One region of the Cohnella abietis genome, then DNA from elsewhere that is predicted to be linked to it. Evidence: predicted binding sites of a transcription regulator. Region 1 holds the regulator's gene; each other region holds the start of a gene.
The links. Region 1 encodes LexA, which represses DNA repair genes until DNA is damaged. Its sites were predicted from a motif close to CGAACATATGTTCG; they were not measured.
Positions count from the first base shown of each region.

Region 2: addB (helicase-exonuclease AddAB subunit AddB) is a predicted target of LexA. The motif match lies at 2,120-2,133, and genes of this name have one in related genera.
Region 3: KCTCHS21_RS26565 (sigma-70 RNA polymerase sigma factor region 4 domain-containing protein) is a predicted target of LexA. The motif match lies at 4,119-4,132, and genes of this name have one in related genera.
Region 4: recA (recombinase RecA) is a predicted target of LexA. The motif match lies at 4,788-4,801, and genes of this name have one in related genera.

Region 1 covers NZ_AP019400.1:3,490,363-3,496,578, forward strand. Annotated here, with positions in the region: gene KCTCHS21_RS15005 (hypothetical protein) at 1-347, shown strand, start outside; gene KCTCHS21_RS15010 (VanW family protein) at 466-1,293, shown strand; gene KCTCHS21_RS15015 (DUF6199 family natural product biosynthesis protein) at 1,373-1,567, opposite strand; gene lexA (transcriptional repressor LexA) at 1,686-2,309, opposite strand; gene KCTCHS21_RS15025 (LysM peptidoglycan-binding domain-containing protein) at 2,580-2,879, shown strand; gene KCTCHS21_RS15030 (DUF896 domain-containing protein) at 3,100-3,285, shown strand; gene KCTCHS21_RS15035 (hypothetical protein) at 3,392-3,910, shown strand; gene KCTCHS21_RS15040 (HAD family hydrolase) at 3,923-4,720, shown strand; gene metH (methionine synthase) at 4,967-6,216, shown strand, end outside.
Region 2 covers NZ_AP019400.1:4,605,951-4,612,166, forward strand. Annotated here, with positions in the region: gene addB (helicase-exonuclease AddAB subunit AddB) at 1-2,048, opposite strand, end outside; gene KCTCHS21_RS20325 (hypothetical protein) at 2,207-2,428, opposite strand; gene KCTCHS21_RS20330 (class I SAM-dependent rRNA methyltransferase) at 2,555-3,946, opposite strand; gene KCTCHS21_RS20335 (Na/Pi cotransporter family protein) at 4,017-4,991, shown strand; gene KCTCHS21_RS20340 (NUDIX hydrolase) at 5,014-5,445, opposite strand; gene mtaB (tRNA (N(6)-L-threonylcarbamoyladenosine(37)-C(2))-methylthiotransferase MtaB) at 5,547-6,216, opposite strand, start outside.
Region 3 covers NZ_AP019400.1:6,075,530-6,081,745, forward strand. Annotated here, with positions in the region: gene KCTCHS21_RS26550 (response regulator transcription factor) at 1-204, opposite strand, end outside; gene KCTCHS21_RS26555 (GAF domain-containing sensor histidine kinase) at 233-1,903, opposite strand; gene KCTCHS21_RS26560 (hypothetical protein) at 3,304-3,870, opposite strand; gene KCTCHS21_RS26565 (sigma-70 RNA polymerase sigma factor region 4 domain-containing protein) at 4,216-4,818, shown strand; gene KCTCHS21_RS32060 (hypothetical protein) at 4,977-5,075, opposite strand; gene glmS (glutamine--fructose-6-phosphate transaminase (isomerizing)) at 5,377-6,216, opposite strand, start outside.
Region 4 covers NZ_AP019400.1:4,205,590-4,211,805, forward strand. Annotated here, with positions in the region: gene KCTCHS21_RS18375 (TIGR00282 family metallophosphoesterase) at 1-342, opposite strand, end outside; gene rny (ribonuclease Y) at 435-1,979, opposite strand; gene KCTCHS21_RS18385 (regulatory protein RecX) at 2,234-3,094, opposite strand; gene KCTCHS21_RS31185 (hypothetical protein) at 3,064-3,438, opposite strand; gene recA (recombinase RecA) at 3,662-4,720, opposite strand; gene KCTCHS21_RS18395 (hypothetical protein) at 5,575-5,997, shown strand.

The DNA.
Region 1 (6,216 bases):
CAAAATTATATATTGAAAAGGAAGGTTACATAGTTTTGTCGTATGAAAGTAATGTTTCAACATACGTTCTAACAAAAGATATGGTCAAAACTTTACCTTATTCAATGTACTGGACTCTCCCTGGAAACGACCCTAAACCGGCATATGGCAAAACTGTATCCGTGGAAAAGTTTATCGTAAAAAATCACCCATTGGATAACTACAAAAGTGGTAACGCTAAGTCCAAAGGTAAGACTGAAGTTTATGTACATTTAGCGAATGGTGAAGTCGTTGCTGGAACATCTTTTCCAGTTATGAATGAACAACTATCAGGGGGTTACTGGAATATTAATGGAAAGACAAACTAAATGAAAAAATGACTTTCTAATTAAGCAGAAAAACGAATCCAAGGATTTAGTCCACATACATAAAAAGCGTACGCTTTGCATATGAAGAAGGTTACCTCACAACGAACCCCTAGAGAGGATCGATGTAGACATGAAGAAACCAATTTCGAGATCCAAGCTACGACTTATGTTCGGGAAAACTTATTATACTTGGCGAAGATATGCTAGATGGTTGGTTGATGGTATTCCATTCGCGCGAACGTTCTCACAAGACCCACTTGCACATATTGTATTTCATCATGAAACACCAACGCTTCGGAAGCTAAAGGACGTGGATATGTGGCTCCAATATAACAAAGAAATCAATCTGGCGCTTGCGATTAAGCGTCTAAATGGGCTCCTCCTTGCGCCGGGTGAAACGATGTCATACTGGAAGCTTATCGGCAAAACAACAGCGCGTAAAGGTTATGTCCCGGGCATGTTGTTGTTTTATGGCGGCTTCAAGCCAGGGATAGGCGGAGGTCTTTGCCAGCTTTCGAACCTGATTTATTGGATGACGTTGCACACACCGCTAGCAGTCATGGAACGTCATCGGCATAGTTACGATGCATTTCCGGATACAAACCGAACACAACCTTTTGGTAGTGGGGCGACTTGTGCTTATAATTATTTGGATCTTATGATTTCGAATCCAACTACTACGCTTTATCAGCTTCGTCTTGAGTTGAAAGATCATGTTCTGCGAGGGGAGTGGCGTGCAGTTGAGAAATCATTATATACCTACGAAATCTATGAGAAGAAGCATCGCATCGAGCAGCAGTATTGGGGAGGTTACGTTAGGCGCAACGTACTTCATCGAAGCGTCTTCAACCAGGCGGGCGAGTTGATTGATGATGAATTTATTACCGAGAATAATGCACTCATGATGTATTCACCCTTATTATCTGAAACGGCAAAGGATGGCTAACCTTATATTACGAACGAGAAATGAGCTCATTAAAAATGCAGACGTTCGTTTTTAGGAGTGTTTGAGGTAGCATCGTTAATTAGAAGTTAGGAAGAACGACGAACAGGAACACAATTAGGACAACAATACTGCTAATCCTACTCATGAGTAAGTAGGCATCACTGGGTTCAGAATCTCCTTTAACCATCCAGCCATATCTTAAGTACCAGCCGAATGCAGGAAAGAAAATATTAAGTAGCGCCATGGCTATGAACAGGAAAGCGAAGATAATCATAATAATCAGCTCCTTGTTTAGTTATACGAGGAATGTAGGGAATAGTTTCCAATTAAAAACAGGCAACCCATCCAGACGAATGTCTGAGGGGGTTGCCTGTTTAGTTATAATGGCTTGTTTACAGGAAAGAACGAATGAGGCCGATGACTTTGCCAAGAATGCTGACATTAGGAAGCCGAATAGGTTCCATGCTTGCGTTCTCAGGCTGGAGACGAATATGGTCTCTTTCCTTATAGAAGGTCTTAACAGTTGCTTCGTTATCGTCCGTCATAGCTACTACGATATCGCCGTTGGTTGCAGTAGGCTGCTGACGAACGATTACATAGTCACCATTATGGATACCAGCATCAATCATACTGTCTCCCATAACGGATAGCATGAATACCGGCTGATCGCCTACCATGCTAATGGGAAGGGGGTAATATTCTTCGATGTTTTCCGTAGCTGTAATAGGCAAGCCCGCTGTTACTTTACCCAGTAAGGGGATAGGTCTAACAGAGGACGAGAATCTATAGTCAGAATCATCGTCATCCCCAAGAATCTCGATTGCACGAGGCTTGGTAGGATCCCGGCGGATTAAACCCTTCTTCTCTAGACGGTCTAAATGACCGTGTACGGTTGAGCTGGATGCTAAGCCTACGGCTTCTCCAATTTCACGGACGGAAGGGGGATACCCCTTGTCACGAACTTCGTTCTTGATGAATTCTAGTATAGAATTCTGGCGACTGGACATCTTGGACACGCCAAGCCCTCCCTATGTATCAGTTTTCATTATGACAAATTATAGCACAGAACTCGAGTTCGCACAAACATTCGTTCTACAGAACAAATGTTCCTAAAATAGTTGACTAGCACATATGTTCGTGTTACGATGTTACCAGAACAAATGTTTGGGGTGAACTTAATGGTGCATTTATGGGTAACGTCCAGCTCAGCTCCACTTTCTTCAATACATAATAATGATGCTTCTTTTAAGTCTGGACGGTTTTCTTCGCATAAGGGGACTCTCGTTATGCGTAATTGGAAATGGGCAAGAAGCTTGTTCTTTTTGTTCGCTTTTGTCGTGCTTTTCAGCGGCTTTGCACGTGTACATACTTCTGCCTCTTCTAGTGCAATCGTGCCTGCTACTCAGGAGGAGCTAGTGATTGTCATAGACAGCGGCGATACGCTCTGGGGGTTAGCTAATACCTATAAGAAGAATACATTGGATACCCGGGAAGCGATCCATCAGATATTAAAGCGTAATCGATTAGCCACTTCTGATTTAACGATAGGACAGACAGTCATTATTCCAGCTACAATTGTTTCCTAAACCCCTACAGGGTACGATTATTCCCGACCGGCTATTTCCGGTCTTTTTTTGTTGTCCACCTTTCTTGACAACCTATCTGCGGAAATGGCAAAGTATAGAGATGGCAAGAAAAAGCGGCTACAGTACCCACTGGGTGCTCATGGTGCTTTGAGTAGATGAGTTAGAAAAGAATAATGCATTTTTACTTGCTGTATCGTTAAAGAAAGGGAGTGTAAATGTCATGGAAAAATTGATTAACAGAATTAATGAATTATCCCGTAAAAATAAAACCGAGGGCTTGAACGAGAGTGAGTTAGCTGAACGCGAACAGCTCCGTCGTCAATATATTGATATCTTCAAGCAGAACTTCCGCCAGGAATTGGACCGCATTGAGGTCGTGGAAGACGAGCCAACAATTAAACACTGAGGCCGCTGGGAGAAGGTACAATGAATAATTAACACATGAAGCATCATGATGATAACGTGCTTCTACATCTATGTAGCGAGATACGTTAAAAACAAGGAGGAAGTTTATGTCCCGCTCATGGGAACGAATGGTCGAGAAAAATTCAAAGCAAATTAACAAACGCCGTAAAAAGGATGGCAAGAAAGGAATCAGTCCTAACGCGCCGCAAATAGACCGTTTTAGAGGTCGTAATTATATCGTTCCGATATTATTGCTCATGCTTATTCTGCTTTATATCACTATGGCTCAGCCATGGTCTAGTAACTTTATGCAGGATCAGACGCTATTCTGGGTGACGATAGGCTGTTATATCGTATTGGCCATTTTCTACTATTTACGTCGTCCTTATTTGTCGGTTAGTCGTGATACGCTGGAAACTCGGAAGTTTACCGGCTACAAAACATTGCGACCAACGGAAATACGCAAAATTACGGTTCAACCGGGTTATATTATCGTTGAATCCGTTAAGGGAGCTAACTGGGTATTTTCACGTTTAATGAATCGCTATCCGTTGGGTCTTATGAGTGAAAGATTAAAAGCATATTCAGAGCTGCACCATGTTGAGTGGGAAGTAAAAGCCAAGTGAGGAGAAGGCATAATGTCAGTCAAGGCTGTACTATTTGATTTAGATGATACGTTATTATGGGATGACCGTAGCGTAAGCGAGGCTTTCAAGGACACTTGTCGTTTCGCTGCAGAGGCAACTGGAGTTAATGAAGAGGAGCTTGAGGCTTCTGTTCGTCGCGAAGCAAGAGCGATCTATGAAACATACGAAACCTTCGGCTTTACTCAGATGATTGGTATTAACCCATTTGAGGCTTTGTGGGGAAAATTCGAACGTGGCGAGCACCCGATGTTTCGCAAGCTCCAGCAGCTGGCTCCTGAGTATCGGGTACATGCATGGACCCAAGGGCTTGCCGCACTAGGTGTTAATAATCCCGGCCTAGGACAACAGCTCGCTGACATATTCCCGGCTAAACGTCGTAGCTTGAAGTATGTCTATGAAGAAACGTTTGCCGTATTGGACGAGCTTAAAGAATCTTACAAGCTACTGCTTCTTACGAACGGTTCTCCAGATTTGCAACAAGAGAAGCTTGACGGAATGCCGGATCTCATTCCTTATTTCGATTCTATTGTCATATCTGGTAGCTTCGGTGAGGGCAAGCCTTCTACTAAGCTGTTCGCTCATGCGTTGGAACAAATTGGTGTTACGGCCGACGAGTGTATTATGGTAGGGGACAAGCTCACGACAGACATTCTTGGCGCTAATCGTGCAGGAATAATCTCAGTATGGATTAACCGTCACAATGCTGTTCGCAACGACGATATTATTCCTTCTTACGAGATAACTAGTCTTTCCGAGCTTTCCGACCTCGTTCATAAATTAAATAGCTAAATGATAACTGACATAACAAAAATACAGCCAATATCCATTAGGATGCGGGCTGTATTTTTCTATAAAACGCTCATTAGTATGGCGAATACGGATAGGTGCCTTCGATAATCCCTTTTTCCCAATACGAATTATTGCCTTTGTTATAGCCCTATTTCATTAACCTGTAGACTATGCATCTTTTCGTCTGTTTAGGATTCTGTTAGTATAGAGTTTAATGATTTGACAGACAGGGGAAGAGAACTGACTATGACTTTAACGCATACTAAACCGTCTCTGCAAGAGGCACTAAAGAATAGAATATTAATCCTTGATGGTGCGATGGGCACGATGATTCAACAGGCTGATCTAACTGCGGATGATTTCGGCAGCGATGACATGGACGGCTGTAATGAAATTCTCGTACTGACACGTCCAGATGTCATTCAAAATATACACGAAGCTTATTTAGAAGCAGGCGCGGATATTATTGAAACGAATACCTTCGGAGCAACAGCTGTAGTGCTTTTAGAGTACGACATTCCTGAGAAGGCTAGAGAAATCAATCTGGCTGCTGCTAAGCTGGCCAGAGATGCTTGTGATAAATACTCTACACCTGATAGACCACGATTCGTAGCAGGCGCCTTAGGACCGACTACGAAGACGCTATCTGTTACCGGTGGAGTTACTTTCGATCAACTGATTAAAGATTATGAGGAGCAGGTACTTGCACTCATGGAAGGCGATGTCGACTGCATCCTCATTGAGACATGCCAAGATACGTTAAACGTAAAAGCAGCCAGCATCGGTACACGCCAAGCATTTACGACTATGGGCTACGAGCTTCCTATTATGATCAGCGGTACGATTGAGCCAATGGGTACTACGCTAGCTGGTCAAAGCATCGAATCCTTCTACATTTCATTAGAGCATCTTAAACCAGTATCTATGGGTCTTAACTGCGCAACTGGACCTGAATTCATGCGTGACCATATTCGGACACTGTCTGGATTAGCGAATACTGCAGTTAGCTGTTATCCGAATGCCGGTCTTCCAGATGAGAACGGACATTATCATGAGTCTCCAGAATCGCTTGCAAAGAAGCTTAAGGGCTTTGCAGAGCAAGGATGGCTGAACATCGCTGGAGGATGCTGTGGTACGACACCAGCCCATATTGCGGCGATGGCGGATGCGATGAAAGATATTGCCCCGAGGAAAATGGAGGGTGATCATCCAGCAGCGGTATCCGGTATTGATACGGTTTATATTGAAGAGGATAATCGCCCCATTATGATTGGGGAAAGAACAAATATATCCGGTTCCCGTAAATTCAAGCGTCTTATTCAAGAAGGTAAATTTGATGAAGCCTCCGAAATTGCCCGTTTACAAGTAAAGGGTGGAGCGCACGTCGTTGATATTAATCTTCAGGATACAGATATTGATGAGGAATATGCCGTCAACCAATTTCTACCTATGGTCACGAAAAAAATCAAAGTGCCGATTATGCTCGATTCCACCTA
Region 2 (6,216 bases), 1.1 Mb from region 1:
TCGGCTAACGGATAGCTAACCCACAGGTGACGGGATGCAGTCGTCAAGGTTAAATAAGCCAAGAAGGATTCGTCTAACAACCGTCTTCTCGAGTCCGGAGCCATGGACAGTCCCGTCACCGCCAGTTGGTCCCTCTCTTCTTCCGCGAGCAATCCATTTTCTGAAATACGCATCGGGAGCACGCCATCATTAACGCCCAGCAAATAAACGACCTGAACGCGATCAGAGCGAGTTCTCTCAGGGCTTCCAATCAAGACACTATCTAATGACGGAGGAACGGCGCCTAGCTTGAGCTCCTCTAAGCCAGAGTCAACCATTCCAGCAAACAGAGGCAAATCTGGGGATTGTTCACCCATTAGCTCCACTAGCTGGTCTAATAAATGAATGACCCCATCCCATAAAGGACGATGAACCGCCATTTTACCTGGCTTACCGTCGGAGCTGTCCTCTCTACTCCAGCTTTCGAGCTTATCCGCAGCACCTGTATCCTCAAGAAAATAATATAAGCTTTCACAAAGCTCTCTTGTAGAGCCCGCTGAATTCATTCTTTCCTCCAAGGAAAGCAATGGCTTTAACAGTGCGTCCCGAACCTCTAGCAGCTCTTTCATCGTCTCCTCGGCACGACTAGAGACTCCTTCTTCCTCCAAATCTCCTCGATACAACGAAAACCAAGCTTGGGGGGACTTCCAACGCCATCCATCAATACCCGCCGCTAAAGTGTAATTTTCCAATCGGTCGATTTCATCGCGGGTAATTAGCCTGTCAGGTGTACCAAGTAAATCTGTCTTCGCACAGCGAAATACAGCTTCCGCTTTCCAGCCGCCGGTTACGCACTCTAGAGCTGAACGGATAAACTCAACAAAAGGGTGGTGAGAGACAGATTTTTTCCCATCAAGATAATAAGGGATACCATAGTCTCCGAAAACGGCAGCTAACAAATCTCCGTAATCCTCTATACGTCGAATGAATAAGGCCATGTCCCGCCAGCGGCTTCCTTCTTCCCTAACTCGGCGCAGCATATCTCTGGCAACGGCTTCAGCCTCTGCCCTACGATTGACTGCTGCATGCAATGAAAGTCCACACAGAGGATGCTCAGGCTGCAAAAGCATTTCATCCCCGTTCCATTGTCTACGGTTGCTCCAATTTTGTTCAAGAAAAGCTAGCATTGGATTGTCCTTGAAGCGTGGAAGCACTTCTGGATTAAGGACGAGGGGCGCTTCTAGCTTTACTCCAGCCAACTGAGCTATTTCGCACAATTGAGCTGAGGTTTCTGCTGTCGGATGAAATACATCTAACTCGTCTGGTCGCTCTCCCGCTCCATAAGGCTGATCTAAACATAGAGTGACGGACACTTTGTCCGCCTTCTTAACAAGAGCTTCTATAACAGCATATTCGTTAGGGGTATAGCCATGAAAGCCATCCAACCATATTTCTGATCCTTTCAAGAAGGAGGAGCTCTCTGCGCCTTTAGCCAACCAGCCCAGCATATCTTCCCCATCTAGCCAATGACCGACGAGCTGCTGCTCCATCTCGGAGTAAATCATAGAAAGATCATGCAGCTTGTCCGCTAAAAGCGATGTCTTCTTATGACGCTCAGCCTGATTCGCTGCAGCCACCGCCTGCTCTGAAAGCTTGGCACTGCTTATGCCGTAACGCTTCATCTCGGTTAGAAGGTCATTAATGCGAGAAATAAGTCCTGTCTCTGCCTTGCCACCACGAAATAAACGTAAGCTTTCTCTACGAGCTTCCAGCACTTTATGTAAAAGCATCGCTTTACCGTTGTCATGAATCGGGATGACTGCTGATCCACCCGTCTCTTGCATAATCCGAAAGGCAAGCCTGCGAAAGCTCAGTACCTGCGCCCTCATGAATCCATTAAGTCCAGGAGTCGTTACCATGGCATACTCGGCTTGGAACGTTGCCTGTTCTGGGACAAGTAAAATCAAGGGTGCACCTTGTGAATCCTGCAGCAGCTTGCCCCGTATTTCGTCCAAGCAATATGTTGTTTTTCCGCTTCCGGAACGTCCCGTAATAAGCCGAAGTGACATTTAATAAACCTCCATCTAGCTCCGAACAGCTAATCTCATATGACATTCATTGTACCACAATCACCGAAAGGCGCACAGGCGTTCGCTCGCAATATAAAGAACACACCCCCTTCTTATAGGTGATGTGTTCTTTATATTAATTAACGGTTATGCATCGTTTATGAAATATTCATATACCATTTGCTGCCGTCATCATATTTAAATATAGCTGCGTCTGTCCAAAGCTCAATATAGCTTACATGCTTCCAGCGACGGCGAAATTCAAGATCACCCTTCATATCCTGCATACGGTTGTTGAACCTGCTCCGGCTGCTAAGTGCTTTAGCCCTATTTTCTAATGGAACAGCACGTTTCCCGAATAATATAACCTCATGCACCATATAAAACCCTCCCGTTCCGTGCCTCTATTTATTAAGATAATCTAGAGACGTTAGAAATGTTCCCGAAACGAGTTAAATCCATTCTTCTTTTCGCTAACATTTTCTTAACAATATACATTGACCGTATTAAAGCTCCTTGCGACTACGCACTTCAAAAATACCAAATTTCAAGTAATGACCTTCCTCGACCCCAGCAAGCTGAGGATGATCCTTCCCTGCTCCCCGCCACTCGATCCGTCTGATGATCTTGCCCGCATCCTTCGCTGCTTCTTGGATTGTTTCCAGAAAAAGCTCAGGCCGAACATGATACGAGCAGCTTGCTGTTACAAGATAACCGCCTTCGTTAAGCAGCTTCATCGCCTGTAAATTAATATCCTTGTAGCCACGACAAGCACCTTCAACAGCCCGTTTCGTTTTCGCAAATGCAGGAGGATCTAGAATTATAACATCCCAAGTCCTACCCTCAGAAGCAAGCGGCTTGGAGGTATCTACTTTAATACCAGAAATTTTGGCATTCGCTCTCGTCTGACGTTCATCACGTCCCGCTACCTGCTGACGTAAATATTCAAATGCGTCGGCCGCAACAAACTCAACGCGATCCGTGAAGCCGTTTATTTCCACATTATGACGGGCCGTTACTAAAGCATGCTCAGAAATGTCGAGACAGGTAACTTTCTTCGCGCCGTAATCGCACGCATGCAGAGTGAAGCTGCCCGTGTGGGCGAAGCATTCTAGCACAGTTGCCCCATCCCAATAAGGGAAGGTGACTGTACTTCCCTTCTCGTTGACTGGAATCGTTTGACTAACCCCGTCATCCGACACTTGAGTCACAAGCTTAATGCCGCTCCGGCTACCCCAGCCCTTTACTAATGGCTTGATGGACGCACGATTCTCACGCTGATCGAAGAAATAGCCGGTTTTTTGCCCAGCTTCAATATCAACCTGCACCTTCAAGCCATTTTCCACGATCTCGACATGTCTTGGGCATTCCCCATACAACACACCAGTTCTCTCTTCCAAGCCTTCCAATGTACGAACTCCCACATCACTTCTTTCATAGATGCCACGAGGAGCAAAAACCTCTATCAAAGCAGCAAGCCAGGCTTCCTTCGCAATCTCCATTCCAAGCGTAAGTACCTGTACAACCAATATGTCGTTAAAACGGTCAACAACTAAGCCTGGCAAGAAATCCGCTTCTCCGTATACAAGGCGGCATGAGGTTTCTTCACCAAGGAATCGAGAACGGTGTGCACGTGCCCTCTCAAAACGATTGTGGAAGAATGAAGTATCCATAGCTTCCAGCGCTCCATAAGCAACGATGCGAACTGTAATCTGAGAAGCAGGATTCCAATAGCCCGTTCCGAGTAGCTGCCCTCGATGATCCTTTACCTCAACTAGCTGTCCCGGTGTCGGTTCACCTTCTGTCTTAGCAATTTCATTAGCAAAAATCCACGGATGACCTTCCTCCAAACGGGGGCGCCGTCCTTTATTTAACCAAACCGATGCTTGAATGCTCACTACTACCCACTCCTTATTCAATCATAAACTTGTCCTTGCTTTGCATAGTCTTATTGTGAGGTGTGTCCTTATGATATTAAACTTTATTATTCCATCATTGCTAGGTTTTGCACTGCTGCTATCTGGCATGAAGGTCATGGAAATCTCTCTTCAGCGTTGGGCAGGCCATAGACTGTCCACTTGGATTTCTCGTTCAACCTCGACGCCCCTTCGGGGCTTTGCAGTTGGCACGACCGCTTCAGCATTGCTCCAGAGCAGCACAGCGGTAACTGTCCTCACAATCGGCTTCGTCAATGCTGGCTGGCTTTCCTTCTCCCAAAGCTTTGGCATTATTTTAGGGACGAATGTAGGAACTTGCTTAACGACTGAGCTCATGAGCCTTCAGCTCCACCAACTTGGCCTTCCCATTCTCATCATTGCCTCTATAGTATGGACAATTACATACATTCAGAATGAGCTGAGAACACCTTCGGCTGCTCCTCGTTGGGGAGTTTCCTTACGTTATGTATCTGTAGCGCTTGCAGGCTTCGGGTTACTACTAATCGGCTTTAAGCTACTTCAAGGAATGGGTCCTTCATTGCAGGAAAATGATACCTTCGACACCCTTATGCGACTCACTAACAACAATTGGCTATGGGGGATCATCGGTGGCGCTGTACTAACTGCACTCGTCCACTCCAGTGCTGCTGTAATTGCCATGTGTATGGGACTAGCAGCCACCGGTGCAATTACCCCTGAAGCTGGCATCGCTATCGTTCTAGGGGCGAATATTGGCACCTGCTTCACGGGATTGGTCGCCTCTCTAAGCGGTGGCTCTGGTGGTCGCTTTGTCGCCTTATCGCAGCTTGCCCTTAACATAAGTGGCGCATTGTTGTTTTATCCCTTAATTGGGCTCCTGCACACGGCAGCAGCCTCTATTTCTCCCGATGATCCTTCGGCCCAGATCGCACATGCTCAGACACTTTTTAATGTCATTTGTTCTCTAATTGCTTTACCTATAGCATACTTGCCTATCTGGCGCTCATCAAATCCGCATGCAACTTAATTGCAAAATGATATTGGTTAGCCTATACGATTTCAACTCCGAGCTTATCATAGGCAAGCCGGAATACCTCATCGTTGTTATCATAGCCGGAATCCTGCTGCAGCTTCCATGCTGTCAATGGCTCGTACCATGCTACATTTGATATTTCCTCAACCTGCGCTTTGAGTGGATCGTCACCAGCCTCAACTAAATAATAGTGAACTTCCTTCTGAACCGTACCTAGCTGAGCATGCTCATATACGTATGTAATAATGTTCAAAGGAGCAGCGAGAGTTCCTGTAACACCCGTTTCCTCTTGAATTTCCCTCAATGCAGTTTGCTCTATTGTTTCTCCCGGCTCCATCTTCCCCTTGGCCAAAGTCATTCGACCGAAACGATCCTCAATAAGCTGGATTTCTAGCTGACTATCAAGCCGACGAAACACGACGCCACCTGCAGAAATTTCAATGTTCATTCCAACAATCCCCCCTATGATTCTCCCATTATAAAAAGATCTCATCTCAGACAGGAGGTATGGGTGCCTTCCTGCCCTTTCGATGAAATCTTAATTAATTGCTATGCTTGCATTGCTAATTCGTGATTGTCTGACTCCAACACCTCAAGAAGCTCCCCTTGGCATTCATTAACTCCGGAGTCCGTAATACGGACGCGGCAGAGCTTACCATGCAACGATGAATCACCTTTAAGAACGACTTGAAGATAGTTGTCCGTATAACCCGATATTAAGCCCTTTTCTTCCATGCCTTTTGCTGCCCGTTCAGGAATAATATCAAGCACCTTGCCTACCCAATCGCGGGCATAGGCGGCTTGCATCTTCTCAGACAAGTCGATAAGCTGGTGCACACGCTCATTCTTCACTTCATCGTCTACCTGCTCGTCCATACGCGCCGCAGGAGTTCCCGTCCGTTTGGAATAAGGGAACACGTGCATTTCAGCAAATTTCAACGACTCCATAAAACGGAAGCCATTCTCGAATTGCTCCTGTGTTTCTCCTGGAAAGCCAACGATCACATCTGTCGTAATTGCTACTCCTGGCATAGCTTCGTGGATTAAACGAATTTTCTCTGCGAATTCTGCCGTCGTGTATTTACGGCGCATTCTCTTCAAAATATCGTCGTCTCCCGCTTGAAGAGGAATATGGAGATGGCGGCACATCTTAGGTGAGCTGTTAAGAATGGCAATCATTTTCTCATCGATCTGGCTCGCTTCGATAGAGCTAATACGA
Region 3 (6,216 bases), 2.6 Mb from region 1:
CCGAGTTACCTCGATGCCGTCCAGCTTGGGCATATTCAGATCAAGGAGCGCTATATCCGGCTTCAGCTCCCTGATTTTCAATAGCGCCTCTTCACCGTCCGAAGCCTCTCCGATCACCTCGAACGCGGTCGATTGCAGCAGCAGGAGCATCCCTTCGCGAACGATATGATGGTCATCAGCGAGAAAAACTTTATATCTGCTCATCGTGTATTCTCCTTGTAGACCTCATCTTCTAGACTTCCTGATGAATGCGAAGTCCGCTTATGTCCAACTTGATATCGATACGGGTTCCAGGTGCGGCATTTTCATCAATGTTGAAGCTCCCCTTCAGTTGCTCCACCCGTCTTCTCATTCCAATCAATCCATAAGTAGTACCCTGCGACGCTTGGCTGTCCGAATCGAAGCCTTGGCCGAAGTCCCGAATAACAATTGTAAGATCATCCTTCCCGAAATGAATAGCAAACTCCGCACGGGAAGCCTTGGCATGCTTGACGATATTGTTGATGCTCTCCTGAAATATCCGATAAAGAGAAATTTCAACCTCCTGGCGGAAACGAACCGGTTCACCTGTTACGATCATATCGACGCGAAGCGCTTTCTGAGTGGAATAGGAGGAGACCAGCTCCTCCACCGCCCCGAGAAATCCAAATTTCTGAATCGCTACTGGATGCAGATCGTGAATAATTAAGCGGAACTCAGTCATGCTCTTCTCGGTCATTTGAAGCAGCTTTTCCAGAATCGGCCTTACCTGCTCTGGGGCGCTTTGCAGCTCTTCCAGACAATATTGAAGATGAAAATGAATGCCTACCATCGATTGGTTGATAGAATCGTGAATGTCACTGGCGATTCTCTCTCGTTCCTTTTCCTGGGCGGCAATTTGGGCAGCCAGCAATTGCGCGTTTAATTGGCGGCTCTTATCTAGCTCCTGAAACAAATGCGCTTTATACAAAGCCAAATCTACAATCTTGCTGACAGCTTCGAAAAGGTTCTGTTCGGTCTCGCTCCAGGAATCATTCGTTGATCTGCCGACAATGAGACAATGAGAGATACCCGTAAATTGAAAATGGACGAACATCGCTGTACCCTTGCCCCATGAGCGGAAAAAGGGTTCTTCGTCCGTCGAGCCAGCTTCGTCAGAATAATGATGTACAAGGTTAGGAGGATACTTGAATAGTGTAATTAAAGAGCGAGCGGCTGTCCTGTCTACGTCCAATGGTTTCGCCGAATGTATGATCGGCTGATCTCCATTGTTCAGGTTTAACAAGATCGTCTGCGCTCCGATCAAGGAATCCAGTTCATGAACGAGCAATTCACCGATCTCCTGCAGATTCATGCAGGTAGAGAGCTTCCTATTGAACTCGACTAGCTCGTGGAGCTGCCCCGTCATTTTTTGCATCGATTCAAACATACGGGCATTCTCGCTTGCAACTCCGATTTGCAGGCCGATCGATTCAATTAGCATAATCTCGTCTTTCTTGAATTGTCGGGTAGCCTTGGAATGAAGGAGGAACACCCCTACCGTTTCTTTTCTGACCTTGACAGGCACGATAATGATAGATTTAAACGCGGATAAATAAGGTCGCTGCTCATGGTAGGGCTCCACGTTGGGCACGACAATACTTTCCCCCGTTTTCACAACACGCGCAGTAAGTCCGAATATGGGGAAAACCTTAATAGATTGCTCTACATGCTCTGGAAAACCGTACAGATATTCCGCTATGAACGTATTCTTTTCTTTACCTAGCAAATACAAGGCTGCTGCGTCATACTTTAAGATTTCCACACACTTGTTGACTGCCTTATAGAGCAATTCATCTAAATTAAGCGTTTCGCTTAGCGCAATGGCTATACTGCTTAACGCCAGAATACGGGAAGGTTCTTGCGAATCGTATGCCTGTGACATTCAATCATCCTGTCTATTATGCTTTTGCCTATCCTGTTACTTATCATACCATTTTAATAGGATTAATATGAAATTCTGCATGCGGCACGTACTATCCATTTAATCCCTTTCGCTTAGGTTCAATTGTACTGCCTTTTTATCGATTGTACAGTTTGCGTACGGACTCTAACTTGTCAAATCAGTTAATCGATCTTCAATCGTCACACAAACCATTACATCGCTTCACTTGGGATCGACCTTTTGTAATTATATCGAACTTAATGAAGCAAGAAATAATGCAATGTCTTTTGTGGGATTGGATATCTAGATTTAATTAATATCTTAAAAATAAAAGAGCCAAGTGCAGCATACACTTGGTCCCTTTTGTTCGGAGAAGAAATGGTATTAGCTAAGTGAATCCAACAACGTCTTCACCTGCGTGTTGAGCTTCAGCACATTCAGGATGATCTACAGAACTTCTGCATGTGTGGAGTTGCTCCTGAATTTCTTATAGTCTATTGGATTCCCTTTAATGCATTCCACTTCCCTGTAATCTGAACTACTCCAGTCGAATCCGCTTCAACTTCTGCCCGGACCGAGGGCCGAATGGCCCGATGCATGAATAGGGTGTTAACTGATGTCACCGACTTCTCCGATTTCGCTATGCTCGATTTCTTTGTCCTTGCCTTTCAACTGCCTTTGATCTGAATCTTCAAATAGCTTTGGATCTGGACCTTCCAAAACAGTCTTTGACTTTGGTCGTCACAACAGCTTTTGATCTATACTTTAAAAGATAGCCTTTGACTTTGACCTTCAAGCAGCCTTTGATCTTGATCTTCAAAACAGCTTTTTACTTTGATCTTCAAGCTTTTGATCTTCATCTTCCAGTCAGCCTTTAACCTTTGTCATTGATAAAACTCTATTCAATATCACTTAATTCGCTCACGGAGATTTCAGTTAACGTTCTATTAGTGCACTTCGCAAATACCTCAACATATAAGTTGTATCGCGCATCCATTAAATACCGATTGCCTCCATACTATATACCTCACTAATAAAAATGGTCGTCCTGAAAATGACTTTTCAGAACGACCCATGATGTACTTGCTTATTCAATTAAAACAAGACTTTATTGTAATTACTTTTCGAAGAACAATACTTTATTGTTTAGAACAACACTTTATTGTATTGAATCACACCTAGATGGTGGCGGCTCTTCCCAATTGCGCTACAAACGTCAAGTTCCAGGCGGCTCCTTCCTGATTGATGAATCTTATCAACCGGACCCAGATCCCAACACTCCCCGTCCAGTGTACAGCATGGTACGGGTTAACCCTACTACATGGTACAATGGCAGTGGTTTTTAAGATTTAATAAAAATGCGCTTTATCACAATTTGTGATAAAGCGCATTTTTCAATCTTAAAACCGCAAATAATCAGCTAAGTACAGTAATTTCCAGGTATCATCTTCGAAAACAAATGTAAACAGTTGCTTGTCTTTCTCTATTCCCCCTCTTCCATAAACCCTCTCTGTATATTCTATCCAAACAGGTATAGCACCATCAGGAGGTGTAGGTTCAGGTTTCACTGTGAAGTCTAATGTGTCGAAACTTACAAAGTACCCATTAAAATCTGACTCTACTTTAACTGGAGTCCCATCTACTGCAACGAGTGAGTTATATGCTTCAACGTCCTTTTCGTATAACGCTTTCTGCATATTGTTTAATGTCTTGACGATCCCTAATTCATCGCCTTCATATTTACTTTCATCTATGTACTGAGGCTGTTGATCATTTGTCGTCTCTGTAGGTATTGGATTTTCAGGCTGGCTAGAACCCTTATCAATACTAACGGAATGATCAATCGGTAAATCCGATTGTTCTTCAGTTGTTGATTGAGTCAAATCCTCAGATGACTTACATCCGGATAGAATCATAAAGATACAAACTAGGCATAAAAAAACAATCGCAGTTTTGGTCTTCTTCATCGTATTTCCTCCTTAGGTTAGATCATTCATTTAATTATGATGTATATATCTGAACCATACTGGAATTCGAAGGGACCAACTTAATAACTCAATGGTTTTTTATCATAGAGAGCATCCTAGAGCATGTTAACATCCCCTCTCTTTATAAAACGCACACTGTGCCTTATTTGTTTCGTCTATATAACGTTTTTCATAATTTATGGTATTCAAACCTTTTCACAAAGGACAGAAGAATTTATAATTAAATAGGAACATTTGTTCCTAAGTGGTTGTACTTTTTGATGGTTATGACACTGTATTAAGTAGGAATCTAAAATCAATTTTAGTCGAAAGGAATGACTTCTTATGCGAAAAAGTAATCATACTCCTTCCCCTCTTTTTGATGTCGAGGTAGCACTTCAACATCCTGTTCTCAGAGGATTTTGCTCACACCCTACGAACGTAAATTTGGTTCGCAAATACTTTGACGATACCACTCCAGAAAACCTGGAAAAACTTAATCTCTCGTTTAAAAAACATTTCTTTGCTCTTCGTTTCACCAAATATCTTAATTCACTGATTACCAACGGGAGAATAGATTTCGTCAGAAAAGTTAAACGTTCGGAGGAAAGGGAACTTACTATTTATAATAAACAAGTTTCGGATGAGGAAGAGGCAGAGATTGGTGAAATGCTGTCTTTTGTTTACAGTGGTGATGATTTACCGCAGGTTACCGTAGATCCTACTGTTTTTCAAGAGCAGTTAAACAATGAATGCTTGTATGAGGGCTTTTCTAACCTTACTTCCAAACAAAAAATCGTTGTTACGCTCGCATACTCAGCGCTTTCAAAGGATAGTGAGATAGCTGTGATGCTTCATGTTACTCAGCAAGCAGTATCTAAAACGAGGAAAACAGCTCTACTAAAAATTCGACAGTATTTCCCGCTTTATCACAGCCAAGTCCCATAGAGCACTTTCGTCTTGATCCTTAATCATAAAAACACCTTCTATGCTTGTTTATTTAGATTAACATTAAGCTAAAAGAACCATGATTTGATTATCACTAGACTAACCGAACACAATATTGGATATACCTATTTAAGAACATCCATTTCAAAACAATATTTTTAATCTAAATCGCTTAAAAGCTTGTTCAAATCAACCCCAAATTTCTTCCTCAATGCAATTAATGTATCTGCTGATGGCTTTGTTATATCTTTTTCAATTTCACTTAGTCGTCACTTGTGAAATACCTAATGATGAAGAGAAATCAACTTGAGTCATCTGGTTTAATTTACGGATCCTTTTTACACGCTCACCTATAGTGCCCGACATTTAATAGCTCCTTCATAAAAATACCCGATGATCTAGTAAAGCATCATCGGGTATTTTCTAATTATTCAATAATTCTTGTTCGAGATCAGAACAATACTTTATTGTAATACTCTCATCAAGAACATAACTTTATTGTTCAGAACAAAACTTTATTGTAATGAGTCACAAATAATTCTAATGCTATAATATCCCCTACTCCACAGTAACACTCTTAGCCAAATTCCTTGGCTTATCAACGTCATGTCTAAGTGCGAGAGAAGCGTAGTAGGAAAGAAGCTGCAATGGAATAACAGACAGGGCTGGAGTCAATAGCGGCAATGTGCGAGGAATCGCAAAATGGCGATCGACTGACTTCGCTACCTCTACCTCGTTTCCTTCATTCACAATGCCTAGGACGTTGGCTCCGCGAGCTTTGGTCTCTTTAATGTTGCTAATCATTTTCTCGTAGAGATCCTCTTGTGTGAGCAGTGCAATGACTGGAGTGCCTTCCTCAATCAACGCTAGCGTACCGTGCTTAAGTTCACCAGCGGCGTAAGCCTCGGAGTGGATATACGAGATTTCCTTCAGCTTAAGGGAGCCTTCCATTGCTATCGCGTAATCGATGCCCCTGCCGATGAAGAACAGGCTGCTATGATGAGAGATCGATTCAGCAACGGATTTAATAGTTTCCGCTTGAGCCAGGATATGCTCCACCTGCTCTGGTAACGACTGCATGGCTGCCAGTAAATAAGCAACATTCTCTTCGTCCTGCGAACCAACCGTCTGTGCCCAGTACGTACCGAACAGGAAGAAAGCAATCAGTTGAGAAGAGTAAGCTTTGGTAGAAGCTACAGCAATCTCAGGTCCAGCAAGCGTGATGATCACATCATCGGCTTCCCGAGCAACAGAGCTACCTACAACGTTCGTAATGGCGAGCACGCGTGCTCCACAACGCTGTGCTTCACGTAGAGCAGCTAACGTATCCGCTGTTTCTCCCGACTGACTAACCACGATAACAAGTGTCTCTGGCGTAATAATCGGAGAACGATAGCG
Region 4 (6,216 bases), 720 kb from region 1:
ATTTACGACACCAAGCTCCTTGCCGTTTCCTTTTACAATCATGCTCCCCCGTCCCGGTGTGCCTGGCGGCAAATTCGACGGTCGAATAATTCGAGGCTCATCATCTATAAACTCAAATATTTCACGATTATCCCAAGTATGATTACCCATCGTTATACCATGCACGCCCCACTCAAAAAGCTCACGAGCGATCGATGCCGTAATACCGCGGCCCCCGGCTGCATTTTCCCCATTAGCGATGATGATATGTGGATTGTATTTATCCTTGATCCAAGGCAGCAGCCGCTTAACGGTATCCCGTCCAACGTTGCCGACAATATCCCCAATAAAAACGACTTTCATGTCTTTCACTCTCTCTTTCACTTTCGGTATAAAAAAGGGAAAAGTGGCTGCATTTGCCGCAGCCACTTTTCACCCTTCCTGCCAAACGTCATTTATTTCGCGTATTCCACAGCACGTGTTTCACGAATGACCGTAACTTTAATGTGTCCTGGATAGTCCAGTTCACCCTCGATCTTCTTCGTAATATCCCTAGCTAAGCGGAAAGCTTCTGTGTCATCGATTTTCTCTGGTTGAACCATGACGCGAACCTCGCGTCCGGCTTGAATTGCGTACGATTTCTCGACGCCCTCGAACGATTCGGAGATGGCCTCCAGCTTCTCGAGCCGGCGGATGTAAGTCTCCAAAGTTTCACGGCGTGCGCCCGGACGAGCGGCGCTAAGCGCGTCAGCCGCGCCAACAAGCATTGCAATAACCGAAGTAGCTTCGACGTCGCCATGATGGGACGCAATACTGTTGATAACCACGGGATGTTCCTTGTACTTCTTGCCCAATTCCACGCCGATCTCGACATGCGAGCCTTCCACTTCGTGGTCAAGCGCTTTGCCGATGTCGTGAAGTAAGCCGGCACGTTTAGCAAGCGTGATGTCTTCTCCTAATTCTCCAGCCATTAAGCCAGTTAAATAGGCAACTTCCATCGAGTGCTTCAACACGTTCTGACCGTAGCTCGTCCGGAATTTCAGACGACCGAGAATTTTGATCAAGTCTGGGTGCAGACCATGAACGCCTACTTCAAAAGTAGCTTGCTCGCCATACTCGCGAATTCTTTCGTCGACTTCCTTGCGGGATTTCTCCACCATTTCCTCGATGCGAGCCGGATGAATACGTCCGTCTGCCACCAATTTCTCCAGTGAAGTCCGTGCAATTTCACGTCGAATCGGATCAAAACCTGATAGTATAACCGCTTCCGGCGTATCATCGATGATGAGGTCAATCCCCGTCAACGTCTCAAGTGCACGGATGTTACGGCCTTCGCGACCGATAATTCGACCCTTCATCTCTTCGTTAGGCAACGTTACAACGGATACCGTTGTTTCCGCCACGTGATCCGCGGCGCAACGTTGAATAGCTAGTGAGATAATATCGCGAGCTTTCTTGTCGCCTTCTTCTTTCGCTTGGTGCTCGATTTCCTTGATCAGCTGCGCGGTTTCGTGACGCACTTCCTGCTCCACATTCGACAAAATCATCTGTTTGGCATCTTCTGTCGTTAGGTTTGAAATGCGCTCCAATTCCTGCATCTGTTGTTTGTGTAGCAATTCAATTTGATCTTGGGTTTCTTCAACCCGTTTCTCTTTGCTGGCGACTTGCTCCTCTTTACGTTCCAACGCCTCTAGCTTGCGATCCAGCGACTCTTCTTTTTGCAGCAGTCGCCTTTCCTGGCGTTGAATTTCGTTGCGGCGCTCGCGAATATCGCGTTCCGCTTCATTACGGAGCTTGTGCACCTCGTCTTTGGCTTCCAGCACCGTCTCTTTACGAACGGCTTCCGCTTCTTTCTTGGCAGCTTCAACGATCTGAATGGCAGCCGCTTCGGCGCTAGAAATTTTGGCTTCCGCAATGGATTTACGTGCGACATAACCGATCCCAAAGCAAAGGACGCCAACAACGAGAATAATTACGATCCAGATCCATGAATCTATCATGGTCTTTCACCTCCTCGTTGCATCACCAAGGCAATCGCTTGGGGACACTTATTCAATTGATTGTCCGGTTTTCAAACCGCTTGATTACATTTGAACAAAGCATAATGGGTCGAATTAACACGTTCCGAATCGTCTTTTGGAAGGAAAAAACGTTCAGTTGGTAAGATTAATTACAAATTCATTTTATCTTTTGATAAATTAGATTGTCAAGCAAGGTTCATATGTAACTTACGACACCGATGAGCCTTGTACCATTAATCTTCCATATATTCCGATTCGAATAGCCCACCCTCTTCATAATCAGTGTCCACAGCTTCCTCTTCCAACTCCAAAATGGCCTGCTGTACCGCGGTTTTAACAATCCCTAAAGAGAATCCCCTGCGCAGAAGCATCGTCATCAGCTTTTGCCTTCGTTCCCTGTCAATTCCTTTAATATTAGGCCATTTTTTTCGCGCTAATGCGAGTGCCGAATTGTGCTCAATTTGCTCATCTAACTCTCCGATTGCTTCCTCTGCATCCTCACGTCTTACTCCACGCTGCATAAGCTCCTGCTTAATCAGCATACGACCCTTACGCTGTCCCACTGCACGCTGCTCCGTGAAGCGTTTTGCATAGGCGGTATCATCTAACATCCTCCGGGATTGCAGACGCTGTAAACAACCTTCTACGACCTCTGGGGCGTATCCTTTGCGCTTTAACGCCTTGGACAATTCCGCCGTTGTCCTCGCTTTGCGTTCCAACATCATCAACGATGACCGATAAGCCTCTTCCTTCTGCTCATCTAGCTTTAATACTTCATATTCCTCAGCCGTCAACCGCCGACCTTTAAGTAGTCGCCAGCTAACAAGCGTATCCTCATGAATAGTTACTAAAGTCTCTCCCGCTCCGCTACTCTTCCCAGCAGCTTGAGCACCTGCAATAAGAGCATCCACCTCATCCGCCCAAACCACGGTAAGCTGCCCTTCCTGCACGACATCTAAATCAGTCTCAATTCCCCCCATTTCCTCATCTTGTGATTCATCAAATTCCAGCTTCAATATTACACGATACATATGAGGCTTCTTAGGATGCACCTCAATCGCTATCACTTCAGCTCCGACCACAGACATTTCCATTGCCGATCCCTCATCATTCTGAGCATTCCCAGCATTTCCGGCATTTCCTGCATTTCCGGCATATCCGCCATATCCGCCATATCCGCCACGCCTACCATTTCTAGCATTCCCACCATATCCAGTTTGGCTGACATTCCCGCTATGCCCACCATATCTACTTTGTCCAGCTTCTCCAGCATTCCCACTATGCCCAGCTTGTCCAGTTTGGCCAGCATTTCCGCTATGCCTACCATATCCACCTTGTCCAGTTTGGCCAGTTTGGCCAACATTCCCAGCGTTAGACCATCTGCTAGCTTTAGAGTTAGCTGCCTCCCCTGTAGGCAATCCGTCTTCCCCGTGACCATCTCCCCAGTTTTTGCGTCCGCTTGCGCGTTTGGGTATATTCATCCGATCCCCCTCCAATTCCATTTAAAACAAAAAGCGGCAAAAATACGCCGCCTTACATGTTATAAATAATGACTTCTCAGTTCTGAGAATGCTAAGTGCTAGTGCTTTCTTGCTATAGTGCTTTCTTGCTATAGTGCTTTCTTGCTATAGTGCTTTCTTGCTATAGTGCTTTCTTGCTACTTAGTTTTCTTCTTCAAATTCACTATCATCATCAACATTATCTGCTGCTAATGAACCTGCTTGAGCTACTATCGAGGAGCTCAGAAGGGCTTCACGAATTTGCTTCTCAATTTTTTCAGAAATCTCTGGGTTATCCTTCAAATATTGCTTCGCGTTCTCGCGACCTTGACCGAGACGCTCGCTATTATAAGAGAACCATGCCCCGCTCTTCTGAATAATATCCTGCTCAGCACCAATATCAATGATGCTACCTACTTTGGAAATGCCTTCACCATACATAATATCAACGTCCGCTTGTTTGAACGGCGGCGCTACTTTATTTTTCACGACTTTGATCTTAGTCCGGTTACCGACCACATCATTGCCTTGCTTAATAGCTTCAACACGACGAACATCGAGACGTATGCTTGCGTAGAATTTCAGAGCTCGTCCACCCGGAGTCGTCTCTGGATTACCGAACATAACGCCAATCTTCTCACGAAGCTGATTAATAAAGATTGCAAGACATTTGGACTTGCTAACAGCTCCAGAAAGCTTCCGCATAGCTTGTGACATTAGACGTGCCTGCAAACCAACGAAGGAATCACCCATATCTCCTTCGATTTCCGCTTTAGGAACCAATGCTGCTACAGAGTCAACAACGATAATATCGACTGCTCCACTACGAACGAGGGCTTCAGCGATTTCTAAGGCTTGCTCACCTGTATCCGGTTGAGATAGCAATAGCTCATCAATATTGACGCCAAGACTCCTGGCATATGCCGGGTCAAGAGCATGCTCTGCATCAATAAATGCTGCAGTACCACCAGCGCGCTGAACTTCAGCAATCGCATGAAGGGAAACTGTCGTTTTACCTGATGATTCTGGTCCATACACTTCTATAATACGCCCACGTGGGTATCCGCCTATGCCAAGAGCAATATCCAACGCGAGAACTCCGCTGGAAACCGTTTCAACAGCGAGCTGTGCATTCTCTCCAAGTTTCATTACCGAACCCTTACCGAACTGCTTTTCAATCTGGCGCAAAGCCATGTCTAATGCGGCGCGACGATCTGACAAGACACCCACATCCTTTTCTTTGATAGTTTTATCATACCTTGTTTCCAAACGTTTGCCAAGCATTTTAAGAACATTTGTTCGATTTTTTACAAAAAAAGAACCGCAGCAAAGTTAAACTTCGCCACGGTTCTTCCGCAACTTTCTATTTAACCATATCACAATTCCAAAATTTTTACAACTATCGACAATTTTCACAACAGAAAAACTAGAATCATATTCCCAGCAACACACCTAATGTGCCAAGCAAACCCCTATCTCCAACCTCGTATTCACATTATCCCCTTAACTCAGAACGTACACACTATATATGCATTTCTACTAAAATGGTTTCGATGGGTCGAGTTTACTTGGAGTGTGTACCATATCGTTTGCGTATTAGCCACTTTGGAGAAAGATAAGTAGTTGGCAGTTCTCTATTTCAGTGCTGAAGCTCCGGTGCGACGGATTAAGTAGCCCTCAGTGCGTTGTTCGTCCGGGGACGAGCCTTTGCAGCTCTATTAGTAGCCCTCAGTGCGTTGTTCGTCCGGAGACGCGTTTTTGTGACTTTCTTAGTAGCCCTCAGTGCGTTATTCGTCCAGGGACGCGTTTTTGCGGCACTCTTAGTAGCCCTCAGTGCGTTATTCGTCCAGGGACGCGTTTTTGCGGCACTCTTAGTAGCCCTCAGTGCGTTATTCGGCCAAAAATGAGTTTTTGCGGCTACCTTAGTAACCCTCAGTGCGCTATTTCGACGAGGAGTCCATAAGTAGCTTTCAATGCTCTATGTAGAAATTAGACAAGCTGTGCCCTTGCTTCAAGCGAACTTCCAATATAAAAAGACTATTAGTGACGAGGACATCAACTGAGCCTTAGGGATAATGGACATACGTGGTCGAGATAGTTGGTGGGCTTGTTGGTGGGCTTGTTGGTGGCTTGTTGGTGGGCTTGTTGGTGGGCTTGTTGGTGGGCTTGTTGGTGGGCTTGTTGGTGGGCTTGTTGGTGGGCTTGTTGGTGGGCTTGTTGGTGGGCTTGTTGGTGGGCTTGTTGGTGGGCTTGTTGGTGGGCTTGTTGGTGGCTTGTTGGTGGTTGTTGGTGGGCTTGTTGGTGGGCTTGTTGGTGGGCTTGTTGGTGGGCTTGTTGGTGGGCTTGTTGGTGGGCTTGTTGGTGGGCTTGTTGGTGGGCTTGTTGGTGGGCTTGTTGGTGGGCTTGTTGGTGGGCTTGTTGGTGGGCTTGTTGGTGGGCTTGTTGGTGGGCTTGTTGGTGGGCTTGTTGGTGGGCTTGTTGGTGGGCTTGTTACCTGAGTCTCAGGGATAATGGAAATAAGCCGCAAATAACCGATGCTAGCCTTCAACCTCGCCACCTGCATTATCAACAACCCTCATAGCTAACCTGAGCTAACGGGATAATGGGCATAAGAGGAAAACTCCAACAGCCGACTAAGCTAGGGAGGCTACCAACACTTCTTTCCCTAGCTTCGACCGACTAAACTATCATCGCTTCTCTCTCACCTAGCTACGATC